2 regions of the Acinetobacter defluvii genome follow, and region 2 is predicted to be linked to the other one. Evidence: predicted binding sites of a transcription regulator. Region 2 holds the regulator's gene; the other holds the start of a gene.

Region 1 (7,360 bases), 1.1 Mb from region 2:
CGATGTCATAACCATTACAGCCTAACACCACACCCACAATATTTTTACCAATATCATGTACATCGCCTTTTACAGTCGCCATCAGGACTTTACCTTTGGATTGACCGCCTGATTTTTCAGCTTCAATGAATGGGTTGAGCCAAGCCACCGCTTGTTTCATGACACGGGCAGATTTGACCACTTGTGGGAGGAACATTTTACCTGAACCGAACAGGTCACCGACCACATTCATACCGTCCATCAATGGACCTTCGATCACATCGAGAGGACGAGCTGATTTTAAACGAGCTTCTTCAGTATCTTCATCAATAAAAGTCGTGATACCTTTGACTAAAGCATATTCTAGACGTTTTTCTACGCTCTCATTACGCCATTCGAGGTTCTCAACCTGTTTTTGTGCTGCACCCTGACCACGGTATTTTTCAGCGACTTCAAGCAGTTTTTCAGTCGCTTCTTGATGGCTTTCACCTTGATTCTGATTCAGAATCACATCTTCAACCGCAGCTTTTAACTCAGGGTCAATATCATCGTAAATTGCCATTTGACCGGCATTTACAATCCCCATGGTCATGCCTTGTTTGATGGCATGGTAAAGGAACACAGAGTGAATCGCTTCACGTACAGGCTCATTGCCACGGAACGAGAAGGATACGTTAGATACACCACCTGAAATCATCGCATGTGGCAGATTTTGTTTAATCCAACCTGTTGCTTCAATGAAATCAACTGCATAGTTATTATGTTCTTCAATCCCTGTTGCGACTGCAAACACGTTTGGATCGAAAATAATATCTTCAGCAGGGAAGCCAACGTCATTGACCAGTACATCATAAGAACGCTTACAGATTTCACGCTTACGTGCTGCGGTGTCTGCCTGACCTGTTTCATCAAATGCCATGACGATGATTGCTGCACCGTACTGACGACATAAACGAGCTTTATGTACAAACTCGTCATAACCTTCTTTCAAGGAAATTGAGTTCACTACAGGTTTACCCTGAACGCATTTCAAGCCTGCTTCAATAATTTCCCATTTTGATGAGTCAATCATGATTGGCACTTTAGAAATTTCAGGTTCAGACGCAACAAGATTAAGGAAATGCACCATCGCACCTTGCGAATCGAGCATCCCTTCATCCATGTTAATGTCGATCACCTGTGCGCCTGCAACCACTTGTTGCAACGCCACATCTAAAGCTTCGGCAAAGTTTTCTTCACGGATTAAACGTAAAAACTTCTTTGAACCTGTAACGTTGGTACGTTCACCGACATTCACAAACAAAGAATCATCATAGATGTTAAACGGTTCTAAACCACTTAAACGACATGCAGGCTTGGTTTCAGGAACTTGACGAGGCTTGATGTCTTTCACTGCATTGTAAATGGCACGGATATGATCAGGCGTGGTACCACAACAACCGCCTGTAATATTGATCAAACCGCTTTCCGCAAATTCTTTTAAGAATGCTGCTGTTTCTTCTGGGCTTTCGTCATAACCCCCGAAAGCATTGGGTAAGCCTGCATTTGGATGCGCTGAAACAAAAGTATCAGCAACATCGGAAATGGTTTTGACATGCGGACGCATGGCATCTGCACCGAGCGCACAGTTAAAACCAATGGATAATAAATCGCCGTGACGCACCGAGTTCCAGAACGCTTCTGCGGTTTGCCCTGTGAGGGTACGACCTGAAGCATCGGTAATCGTGCCTGAAATCATGAGTGGCAATTCATAGCCAATTTGATTGAATACTTCTTTGACTGCAAAAATTGCAGCTTTACAGTTCAGCGTATCGAATACGGTTTCGATCAGAAGAATGTCTGCACCCCCTTCGATCAGGGCATGAGCAGCTTCGATATAGTTTTCTTTCAGCTCATCAAAGGTAATGTTACGAAAAGCAGGGTCATTCACATTCGGAGAAATTGAACAGGTACGTGATGTAGGACCTAGCACACCTGCAACAAAGCGTGGTTTGTCAGGTGTCGAGTATTTTTCACACGCTGCTTTGGCAATACGTGCGGCTTCACGGTTGATCTCAGGAACGAGGTCTTCCATATGATAGTCAGACATAGACACACGTGTACCATTGAATGAGTTAGTTTCAATGATATCTGCGCCTGCATCTAAATACGCTTCATGAATGCCCTGAATGATTTGGGGTTGAGTCAATACCAAAAGGTCATTGTTGCCTTTTAAGTCCGAAGCCCAGTCGGCAAAACGCTCACCACGATAGTCGGCTTCTTCAAGTTTGTGACGCTGAATCATGGTACCCATTGCACCATCAATAATCAGAATCCGTTGAGCCAATAGCTCTTTTAGGGTGGTAAGCGTGGACATAAATAACCCAATCCGATGGAATATAAAATCGGCATATATGTTAGCAGAATTCACATCAGTTTTATTGTTATTCATGATTTAGAGGGACTCAAATTATTTTCTGCTGCTTTTATCAGCAGTTTTTGAGAAAAATGAATGTATTTTTTCTTGAATATTCATGTAAATGTCATGCTTAAAGTATAAATTAATTCGCCAAAAAAAATAATATGAAAATTTTTATTGCAAATATTACAAATATTTCAAAGGTTAAAAATGATAGAAAATGTGCATAAATATGACTTTTAGTAATTGTAAGTGTCTGAATTTTAAATATTAAAATAAAAAATATATAGTTGTTTTTTAAATTTTATCTATTTCATTTAGTAAAAATGTTGCTTTATATGACAGCTATTTGTCATATAATTGTCACAATTTAATTGAACAATAAGCGCATTTTATTATCCGCTTAAACCGTCTGCATGAATTCTAATTTACCTCCCGTTTCAGATTCATCACACTCATCGACTCCACACAAGTCGACGAATGTTCATGTTCCGACACCAAAGTTTTTTATGCCAGTGTTTCTCACGATTATTATTTCTACACTGATTTATATCGGTGTTCAGCTTTCTGCTGATTTGGCGCATGTGCCACCTTTGAGCTTATATTCGGTTGTGTTGCTGGCGACGGCTTTATTTATTGCGTTGGGTTTTGAGTTTGTAAATGGTTTTCATGACACAGCCAATGCTGTCGCAACGGTAATTTATACCAATGCACTGCCTGCACCAGTTGCAGTAATGTGGGCGGGTTTTTGTAACTTTCTTGGGGTGATGGTGGCAAGTGGTGCGGTAGCTTACGGTATCATTGCATTACTCCCTGTCGAACTGATTATGAATGTGGGGAGTGGTGCTGGTTTTGCCATGGTCTTTGCCATGCTGATTGCAGCCATTTTATGGAATTTAGGAACTTGGTTCTTAGGCATTCCTGCTTCAAGCTCACATACGTTAATTGGTTCGATTTTAGGTGTAGGGATCATGAACTACATTTTGCACTCAGCAAGTGGTGCAAGTGGTGTAGACATGGATCAAGTCATGAAAGTGGGTAAAGCTTTATTATTTTCCCCATTGATTGGTTTTGCTTTTGCTGCTGTTGTATTCTTGATTGTGAAAAAGATTTTCAAGAAACAGCTGGAGTTGTTCCAACCGCCAGAAGGCAATAAACCACCCCCACCTTTGATTCGTGCGATTTTGATTTTCACATGTACAGGGGTAAGTTTTGCACATGGTTCAAACGATGGACAAAAAGGCATGGGCTTGATCATGTTGATTTTGATCGGGTTAGTACCATTGGCATATTCTTTGAATAAGAACTTAGATCAGCAACATTTACAATCTTTCTCTCAACTGTCTGAACAGACAGCATCTGCAATCTATGCACAGCATGCAGATATTCCAGATGAGCAAGCACGTAATACCATTACCAAATATATTCAAACCAAAGAAATTACACCTGAAGTTGTGCCTGCTTTGGCAAGTTTGACTGATCATTTAGGTGAGCGTGTCGGTAAATTTGGGGATTTAAAAGATATTCCTGAGTCTGAAGTTTCATCATTACGTAATGATATGTACTTAAGTACAACGGCTTTTAAACGTTTAGATAAAGCTGAGCAATTGCCAAAAATGGATGAAGCGCAAGCAAAAACAGTGAAAGAATATCGTAGTAACTTAGATTCGTTCCTTCAGTATATTCCAACATGGGTGAAAGTTGCTGTTGCACTTGCGCTTGGTCTAGGCACAATGGTGGGTTGGAAACGTATTGTAGTTACCGTAGGTGAACGTATTGGTAAGCACCACATGACTTATGGTCAAGGAATGTCTGCTGAACTTGTGGCGATGTCGACAATTGCAGCAGCCGATGGTTTAGGAATGCCTGTATCCACGACGCATGTTTTAAACTCTGCTGTAGCTGGTACGATGGTCGCAAATAAATCAGGTCTAAATTTTAATACTGTTAAAACCATTCTTTCCGCTTGGATTTTCACATTACCGGCAACGATCTGTTTATCAGGTGCTTTGTATTGGTTGTTATTAAAAGTATTTTAATCCTTAGATGAATATTTGAAGCTCAATAAAAAAACGCTGCAATCGCAGCGTTTTTTTATTAGGATTATTTTTTAAATTTTCCAAGTAATTGTTGGATCGGCAATTTATCATTAGCAAAGCCATAAATTGCTGCAAAAGGCAGGGCAGTACGAGCCAAATATGCGACACGCCATAAGCCACCATGGTTTGCACCCTCCATGATCAGCTCCAAAGGATGTTCAATCTGTGTTTCAGGATTTGCTACTGAGGTTTGGTTTTTTAAATCATGCACCCATAGTGCTGCCATCAAGGCGTTGGTCGTCTCAGGTGCAAAAGCTTCCACATCAAATAAACTTGCACCATTAAATGCAGCTTTGAGTAATGGGTTTTTAGTCACAGACATGGTTGTGGTCGAAGGAGCGATATTAATACTGACTTTTTGTCCCTGATGACGTGCCAAAGTTGCTCTCCACTGTTGGATACGTTTGGCTAAGGCATAGTTTGGTCCTTGTTCAACTACTAAACAATCGGCAATACCATAACTTTTTCCATTATCAGAGTTGATTAATTGCTGACTGTTATGTTTAAAGAAATGTTTCATAGATGCGGTTGCAACGCTTTTACTTAACCATTTTTCAATTTTTGAACGTTGTTGGTATTTTTGTGTAGACGCTTGAATGACGTCTTTGGGTACAGCATAGACATCGGTAGGCGTACACATATACATCAATGATGTATCTGGTTTTTGTGCGCTGACATAACTCATGATGCTGTCCATTGCCATCGACACTCGCACGTGTTTCTCACCATCTAAATAGGCAATTGCAGCTAAATCTAAGCTATTTGGGTTTTGCGCTAACCAGTGGGCGATTTCGGGTGTTTGGGTGAGTAGGTTGGTGCCCAGTTTATTTTTTAATTCATGTATTTCAAAATTTTCAGTCAATGGTTCAGTGCTTGGTGCATATAGAGTCGCGTTGCCGTGTTGTACTGTGTTTAGAATTTTTTCCCAAACTTTGGCATTAGGTAAATCAACAGCAATGAGGTTGGCTTTCCATTTGGCTAGCCAAGTGAGTGGACCTGCTTCGGATGCCGCGCCAAATAACACCATGGTACGATCAGACAAATCAAACCATTCAGGATGGGCTATCACCTGACGTAAGGCATCGGCATGGCTAGTTTCAACAATGCCACACTTTTCCCAAGTTTGGATTTGCTCAAGTAAGGCTTGTCCTTGTAATTTTTGACCATGATAAGGTACATACCATTCAGGTTCAGCTGTACTTTGTCCTTGATACTTAAATGTATGTAATGTTTGAATATTAGGCACAGTCATGACATCTTTTAAGCGATAACATTTTCCATCTCGATAAAACTCAAAACTATGGTGTGCTTGGGCTAAACCTTGTTTTGCGATGGTAATGGGTGCATTCACTGAACGGATGCCATGTGCAACTAAGGCTTTAAAATGTCGAGGATAATTTTTACGCCAGTTTTTTTCATTTAAAGCATTTTGTGAGCTAAGCTCATCCACCAAAGAAAGTGCTGCTGCAACAATTTCTTTGCCTGTGCTTGAAGAGCTTACTTTTTGGGTTTCAGGCTGAACGGGGAATTGTAAACCGTCAAATGAAGTAGACATGCAAAAAATCTCTATTTTTTCGTCATTAATATACAGATGTATACATTATCCACGTCAAGTTTAAATGTAGGGTGGCAATATCTGCCAAAATAGAGCACTTTTTAATAGAATATTCAGTGATGTTCCAAACGGTATGCTAGTCAACTTCCCAATAGAAAATCAAAAATATATAAATTAAATTCACTTAAAACTCAATATCTTATGAAACTGCTATAATGGTTAAAATATACTCAAGATACTGTTTGAACCCCCTCCAAAAAACTAGAAAGAAAATTGCATTAACTGATTGAAAAAATGTGGAATGACTCTCGGTTCAATGATGATGGTCATGACTACACCATAAGCGGCACCCCACAAATGTGCACTATGATTAATACTTGAGTTACCTTTTTTCGCTGACCAAATACTATAAGCGACATATAAAACTGCAAAAACAATCGCAGGGACGGGAATGAAAAATACGAAAATTAATTTCCAAGGCTGAAATAAGATATAAGCGAAAAGTACTGCGGATACGGCACCTGAAGCGCCTAAACTTGCCCATTGACTGTCATTTTTATGTTTTAAATAGCTTGGAAGTATCGCAAAAATTAACGCTCCCATATAAAACAGCACAAAGCCTAAGTCATATAGGTATTGGCGATAAAAACTTTCAATTACGCTACCAAAGAAAAACAAGGTAAACATATTAAACAGCAAGTGCATACCATCGGCATGAATAAAACCATGTGAGATAAAGCGATCATATTGCGCTTTTTGCTGAATCGCAGGCGGCCAAAAGATCAGACGATCCATAACTTGGCGATTTGAAAAAGCGATTAGAGAGATGATCACGGTAATTAAGATAATCGTGATGGTATGATTAAAGGGTAAATGCAGCATAAGTGTATATAAGGAAAAGATAGAAGATCAATTTAACAGCAATTTAGCAGTTATACACAAGAAAATCATAGGCTTTAACATCAATTCCGACAAATTTAGTTGATTTTTTATCTTTTAGCCGCATCTTCAGTTAAAATGGCAGCTTCAGCTTGAGGAAATAGTTATGTCGACTGAGAACACCAACACTGCAGTTGCAGAAGAACTTCCAAATTTATTGATTACTCCGACTGCGCAAGAGTATTTAAAAGACTTGTTGGAGAAGCAAAACACTCCAGGGATTGGCGTTCGTGTATTTGTAGAAAATGCAGGCACGCCACGTGCTGAATGTTGTATGGCATATAGCGCACCTGAAGAAGTGATTCCAACTGATTATCGTCAAGATTACGCAGACTTTCCAGCATTCATCGATACGCCATCTATCCCATATTTGAAAGATGCTGTGATTGA
Region 2 (7,360 bases):
TGCATGTGATAAAAAACCGAATGAAGCTGCTACTACTACAGGCACAGATAATCAACCTGTTGCAACACAAGCTGCTGTGGCATTAAGTAAAGATGTCGCTGCTGACATCAAAAGTGATTTAACTCAAATCCAAACACTTTCTACCAACAAAGCCAAAGAAGCCTTAGCATTTCAAAATGAAGTCACACAAGCTGCTCAAAAAAATGATAAAGCAGCATTACAAGGTATTGTTGAAAAAATGAAAAGTTATACTGCAGGCTTCAACAAAGAATTAGATGCACTTACTTTAAAAAGTTCTGAAGTTGACGCTGTTCGTAGCAAAATGAAAGAAGCCAATAATCTCGGCGTAGAACTTTCTGAAGCAGGTTTAAAAAACCCACCTGACATGAACGAAATCAATACATTACAGAAAAAAGCAACTGAGATGCAGCAAGCATTACTGACTGAGATGCAAAACTTACAAACCAAAGCTAACGCAGCTAAATAAGGAGTTAAATGCATCAGCTTCGTTTGCTATGATTTTAAAAGTATGTTGTCGTGCATTTATAATTTAAAAAACATACAATATTGAAAATACAGTAGATGTTAGTACTGTATTTTCTTTCATTTTCTCTCTTCATCGAGTGCATAAATCAATTAGAATAAACTCATTACACATGTGTTCTCAAAATATAACTATTTAGCTCGTAAAAACGACCTGCTACACTGCTTAAAATATATTAAAAACTCACATCGTCATGATCGAAATCCACTCCAAACTCCCTGCTCAAGATGTCACCATTTTCAGCACCATGAGCGCCATGGCACAACGCTTAAATGCAATCAACCTCTCACAAGGCTTTCCTGACTTCCCTGCACCTGCTGAACTTTTACAAGCTTTGAGTCAAGCTACACTGGAGGGAAATAACCAATATGCCGCAGGCGATGGTTTACTCAGTTTAAGAGAACAAGTCGCAGCTCAGTTTGAAAAAAGAGACCAACTGAATCTCGATCCAATCACAGAAATCACCATCACACCTGGCGCAACTATTGGTATATTTTCAGCGATCCAAGCCATCGTCCATGCAGGTGATGAAGTGATTATTTTTGATCCAAGCTATGATAGCTATGCGCCCAGTGTTCAGCTTGTGGAGGCTACAGTGATTCATATCCCTTTAACAACACCTGATTTTTCAGTGGATTGGAATCAAGTCAAAGCGGCAATTACAGACAAAACGCGTATGATCATTGTCAATACACCGCATAACCCTACAGGGACGATTTGGTCAAAACAAGATTGGCTAAATTTAATTGCATTGATTCAAGATAAAAATATTGTGGTTCTGTCCGATGAGGTTTATGAACACTTAGTCTTTGATGGACAACACCACTATTCTGCATTGTCTTTTCCTGAGCTGAGAGAACGCAGCTTTGTGATTGGTTCTTTTGGCAAAACTTTTCATGTTACAGGTTGGAAAACCGGTTATTGTGTGGCTACACCGCAGCTAATGAAAGTCTTTCGCCAAGTTTATCAATTTGCAAATTTCTGTGGTGTCACCCCGATACAAATTGCGCTTGCCAACTTTATGCAGCAACATCCTGAACATATTCAAAATTTAGCCAGCTTTTATCAGCAAAAACGGGATTTCTTTCAGCTAGGTTTAGCGCAATCTCGTTTTAAATTTACTCCCTCACAAGGTACATATTTTCAAAATGTCGATTATTCTGACATTCGTCCCGATTTAAATGATGTTGAAATGTGTCAGTTTTTAGCGGAACAGCATAAAATTGTCGCCATTCCTGTGTCGGTTTTTTATCAACACGCACCAAAAAATCTACGCTTCATTCGTTTTTGTTTTGCCAAAAAACAAGAAACATTAACCCATGCGTGTGAGATTTTGAGTCAGGTTTAAAAATCAGCTTGGATTTTAAATATGCAGCCTTAGTTACTTAAAAGCTAAGGCTTTTTTCTATAATTATGATATTTTGGAGAATAAAACAATTTCAATGGATTGGACAAAATAGTAAAAATGTCAGCAAAAGATAATTTATTGCATCATCAAAAATTTTGGAAAGGATTTTTAATTTTTTTAGTGCCTTTGATTGCCACCAACATTTTACAGAATCTTTCAGGCACGATTAATACCATCTTTGTTGGACAAATGATGGGGGTGAATGCTATTGCTGCGATTTCAGTATTTTTTCCAATTTTGTTTTTCTTATTGGCTTTTGTGATCGGACTTTCTGCGGGTGCAACCGTTTTAGTGGGACAAGCATGGGGAGCAAAAAACCTTGAAAAAGTCAAAATGGTGGTGGGTTCAACATTATTTATGACCTTAATTGGTGGGTGTTTCATTGCCATATTGGGCGTAATATTTGCCAAACAAATTCTACTTCTTTTGGGCATCGACCCTGATGTGATGCACTTGTCTTTGCCTTATGTACAATGGATGCTTGCAGGCAGTCCGTTGCTATTTATTTATATTATTTATACCTCGATTTTACGTGGTGTCGGCGACAGTACCACCCCGTTGATTGCATCGAGCATGACGATTTTTATCGGCGTAATCGTAACACCGATTTTGATCGCAGGTTATTTTGGTTTTCCCCAACTTGGCATTATTGCTCCTGCGATTGCGACCAGTATTGGTTATGTGGCAGTGCTAGGGTTTTTGGCTTTTTATCTTAATTACCGTGATCATGCTTTAAAACCTGATAAAGCCTTGCTCAGTCATATTCGATATAACCCTGAGCTTACCAAAATTATTTTACGGTTAGGCATTCCGACAGGTATCCAAATGGTCACAACCTCTGCTGCAGGCTTGGTGATTATTGGTTTGGTGAATCATTATGGTTCACACGCCACAGCTGCCTATGGCGCAGTGAATCAAGTACTGAATTATATTCAGTTTCCAGCCTTGTCCATTTCGATTGCAGCTTCGATCTTTGCTGCCCAAGCCATTGGAGCAGGAAAATCAGAACTCCTGCGTAAAGTGACACGTACTTCATTAATTATGAATGTGATGATCACGGGTAGTTTGGTAATTTTGGCTTATTTATTTTCCAAATATTTAATGGCGCTGTTTATTACAGATCCGAGTGTGATCGAACTTGGGCAGAATTTATTATTCATCGTACTGTGGTCGATTATTTTCTTTGGTGCTGCTTCAATTTTTGCCTCGATTATGCGTGCCAGCGGGACAGTCACTGTACCCATGATTTTAAATGTTTCTGCTATTTTACTGATCGAAGTACCGGCTGCTTATCTATTTAGTGAGTGGTGGGGTCTAAAAGGTATTTGGTATGCCTATGCCTTGGCTTTTGTGTCTTTGTGTTTAATGCAAGCCATTTATTATCAGTTCGTCTGGAAGAAAAAAGCCATTCGAGCTTTAATTTAATCTAATGATTAAGTTTCTTAGAATGCAATAAAACCGTCCTAAGTGACGGTTTATTGCATACAAATCAATTATTTTGGTTCAAAACGCTTGGTGAGCTTTGTTAAACCTGTTGCTAACCTTTGATAGCCAGTTGGTAGTAAACGTTGTGCCAAATCCACAATCACTGCATCCCCACCAATCAATAAACGGCGTTTATCTGCAAGCACTGCATCCAAAATTTCTTGTGCTGCTTCTACTGCAGGTTTACGCAGGAGTTTATTGAAGGCTTTTGCTGATTTCTCAGGGTGCATCCCTAATTTTTTCACGCTCTCACTCAAACGCGCATCATTTGCAATATTGGTACGAATCCCACCTGGATGCACGCAAAGCGCAGACACACCACATTTCTCAATATCAAGTTCTTGACGTAATGACTCAGTAAAACCACGTACCGCAAATTTGGTTGCATTATAGCCAGACTGGGTCGGTTGTGCGGTTAAACCAAAGATACTTGAGGTATTAATGATGTGACCATCACCTGTTTTCTTGATGTATGGTAAAAATTCTTTGGTACCATAAACCACACCCCAGAAGTTAATACCCACAATCCATTCTAGTTCTTCATAACTTTCGCCTTCTACCGTTGCACCAAGCGCGACACCAGCATTATTGAAAATCATATTTACAGAGCCATGATTTTGAACAGTTTCTTCTGCCCACGATTTTACTTCTTGTTGTTTTGCAACGTTTACTTTTTTAGATGTGACACGCACATTATAAGGCTTTACTAATTCTAAAGTTTCAGCCAAACCCTTTTCATTGACATCACTGATTGATAAATGACAGCCTTGTTTTGCCAATAAAACTGCCAATTGCTGTCCCATACCTGAACCTGCACCTGTAATCGCAGCGACTTTATTTTTAAAATTTTTCATTGAGTTTCCTTGTTTGAATTCTTTAGTACGTATTTTATATACATACACTCAGTGCTACACTATAATTTTGACAATGACTATTGTCAATATAATATGTTAAGCTTTTGCTTGTTGATGAGTTGCTCAGAAGTATGACGTAAATTTCAACTATTTTTATTGATCAAATATTGCTATTTGCACACTTAATTTGGCACAAATTCATATGACTACAGATTTTTTAAATGACACCAATTCACAGTTGCAAAAAGCAAGCACATCTAAAAAATTGGTAAAAGAAAGACAATTTAAAGGCATGTCTTTGTCTGAACGAAAGTTAGCACGCCGTGCAAAACTGATTGAGGCAGGAATTGAAACCTACGGTACGCAAGGCTTTTTCTCAGTTACTGTGAAGGATGTCTGTAATGAGGCAAAACTGACAGAACGCTATTTCTATGAATCTTTTAAGAAAAGTGAAGAATTATTCCAAACAATCTTTTTACAGTTAATTGATCAATTACAACAAACTGTAATGCAAGGAGTGATGCAAGCCTCTCCTGATTCTAAAAAAATGATTCACTCAGGCTTATTTGCATTGTTTTCGATGTTAAAGGCTGATCCACGTATGGCACGCATTATTTATGTGGATGCGATGTTGGTACAAGAATTACATAATCAAGCCACCATTCATGAAACCATGGGACGTTTTGATCGTATGATTCATGCCTTTGTCATGCTGATGATGCCGCGAATTAACTACAGTGAGCAAGAAATTTCTTTGGTTTCGACAGGACTGAATGGTTATGTGACACAGATTGCTGTGCGTTGGGTGATGGGTGGATTTAAACTTTCCGTAGAACAAGTGGTGTTTGCTTGTGAAACTGTTTTTTTATCATTATTGGATTCTTTTTCTGAAAAACAAAGTGCTTAAATATACCAAATTTGTATGACGGGTTATTTTTATTCAAACTATGAAACTAAACAATCCTGATTATTTCATGGAATATTCATATAACTTCACAGGTTTTGTCACAAAATTTTGCAAAAAATAGCCGATATCTTTTTTTTGCAATGATACTGTCATAATTAATCTTTGTAATAAGCCTGTCATAAATAATAAAACGGTTCACCGTTCATACATAGGATATTGCGTTGTGAAAGATGACTATATTTTAATCGTCGATGACGAACTTCCGATTCGAGAGATGATCCATACATCATTAGATATGGCTGGCTTTCAATGCTTACAAGCTGAAGATGCCAAACAAGCGCATCAAATGATCGTAGACCAACGACCAGCACTGATCCTATTGGATTGGATGATGCCTGGTGGCGTAAGTGGCGTAGACTTATGTCGCCGCTTAAAGCGTGATGAAAATTTGGCTGAAATTCCCGTGATTATGCTGACTGCGCGTGGTGAAGAAGATCATAAAGTACAAGGTTTAGATGCTGGTGCTGATGACTATATGACCAAACCCTTTTCAACTCGTGAATTGGTTTCTCGTATTAAAGCTGTTTTACGCCGTGCCAATGCACTGAGTGGGGAAAAATCAATTGATGCAAATGGTTTAATTCTAGATCCAGTTAGCCAACGTGTGAGCTTTGGCGATAGCATTTTAGAAATGGGACCAACTGAATACCGTCTTTTGGCATTCTTTATGACCCACCCAGAACGTGCTTATACACGTGCACAACTGCTTGACCAAGTTTGGGGCGGAAATGTCTATATTGAAGACCGTACCATTGATGTGCATATTCGTCGTTTGCGTAAAGTGTTAGAACCTTATGGTGCTGACCGTTATGTACAAACAGTTCGTGGTACAGGATACCGTTTTTCTACACGTGCTGATGTTGCTTTAGGTTAAATTTAGGTCAATTTTGTTTTATGTATGAACCCTACCCCGTCCCCGATCTTGCACGAGACCATAAAAAGTTTCGCTATAGCAGTTTGTGGACATTTGCCAAACAAGATTTACGCCTACTTGCATTTCTTTTAGTCATCGGATGCTTCATAGGCGTCGGGATAGGGTATTTTTGGATCTGTATTTCACTGGCATTTGCGATCTTTTTTATATTTCAACTGCGTTCTTTGTATTTGGTCAATGAATGGATTTCCAATCGCCCCTATGATGTCCCGCCAAACTTAAGCGGGATATGGGGTGCATTGCTGTTCAATGTCTATCGGGCACAGCGCCAAGAACGTGTCGTACAAGCAGAAATGGTGGGTCTAATTGACCGAGCACAATCTTCCTTGGTTGCATTGGCAGAAGCCGTGATTTTAACCGATGAATTACATCAAATCGAATGGTGGAATCCTGCTGCTGAGAGATTACTTGGCATTCAAATGTCAGATCGGGGTCGCAATATCTTGACCATTATTCGTCAACCGAGTTTTATTGAGTATTTTAATAATATAGACCAATCACCTGATGGCATTAAAATAAAATCAACGGTTTATGATGAACATTATGTCCAAATTAAACTCACACGTTTTGGTAGTGAAAGCCGTTTATTGGTCGCCTATGACGTCACACGTGTGCATAACTTAGAACAAATGCGTAAAGATTTTGTCGATAATATTTCGCATGAATTACGTACACCACTGACTGTGTTGAGTGGCTATATCGAAACATTTACCGACCAAGAAGACTTAAATCCTCGTTGGAAACGTGCTTTCGATCAAATGCATTCGCAAACACGCCGTATGAATGCACTCGTCAATGATTTATTGTTGTTATCTCGTCTTGAGGGCAATAAACAAATTGCCAAAAATCAAATTATTGAAATGCCAAGTTTGATGAATCAATTATTTGATGATGCACAAGCTTATAATGTCGATTATGGGCATACCTTAAATTTGGATATCGACAGTCATTGTGATTTGATCGGTTCAGACACTGAACTTGCTAGCGCTTTCAGCAACTTAATTACCAATGCAATTAAATATACGCCTAAAGGTGGTTCAGTGACTATGGGCTGGCATGATGATGGTCAACATGGTTATTTTACAGTACAAGACACAGGCATTGGCATTGACCCAAAACATTTACCACGTTTGACTGAGCGTTTTTATCGTGTTGACAGCGCACGCAG

What was found. The regulator PhoB, encoded in region 2, activates phosphate uptake and scavenging genes when phosphate is short. The targets are predictions, from matches to a motif close to TGTCATNAANCTGTCATAA.
Region 1: the regulator PhoB is predicted to act here: its motif matches at 2,714-2,732, upstream of DJ533_RS06770 (inorganic phosphate transporter).

Annotation. Positions count from the first base shown of each region.
Region 1 is NZ_CP029397.2:921,760-929,119, forward strand. Features, by position in the region: gene metH (methionine synthase) at 1-2,335, opposite strand, end outside; gene DJ533_RS06770 (inorganic phosphate transporter) at 2,794-4,416, shown strand; gene DJ533_RS06775 (hypothetical protein) at 4,481-6,031, opposite strand; gene DJ533_RS06780 (rhomboid family intramembrane serine protease) at 6,293-6,913, opposite strand; gene nfuA (Fe-S biogenesis protein NfuA) at 7,077-7,360, shown strand, end outside.
Region 2 is NZ_CP029397.2:3,215,605-3,222,964, forward strand. Features, by position in the region: gene DJ533_RS17895 (hypothetical protein) at 1-487, shown strand, start outside; gene DJ533_RS17900 (methionine aminotransferase) at 738-1,892, shown strand; gene DJ533_RS17905 (MATE family efflux transporter) at 2,010-3,377, shown strand; gene DJ533_RS17910 (SDR family NAD(P)-dependent oxidoreductase) at 3,446-4,291, opposite strand; gene DJ533_RS17915 (TetR/AcrR family transcriptional regulator) at 4,494-5,198, shown strand; gene phoB (phosphate regulon transcriptional regulator PhoB) at 5,422-6,132, shown strand; gene phoR (phosphate regulon sensor histidine kinase PhoR) at 6,153-7,360, shown strand, end outside.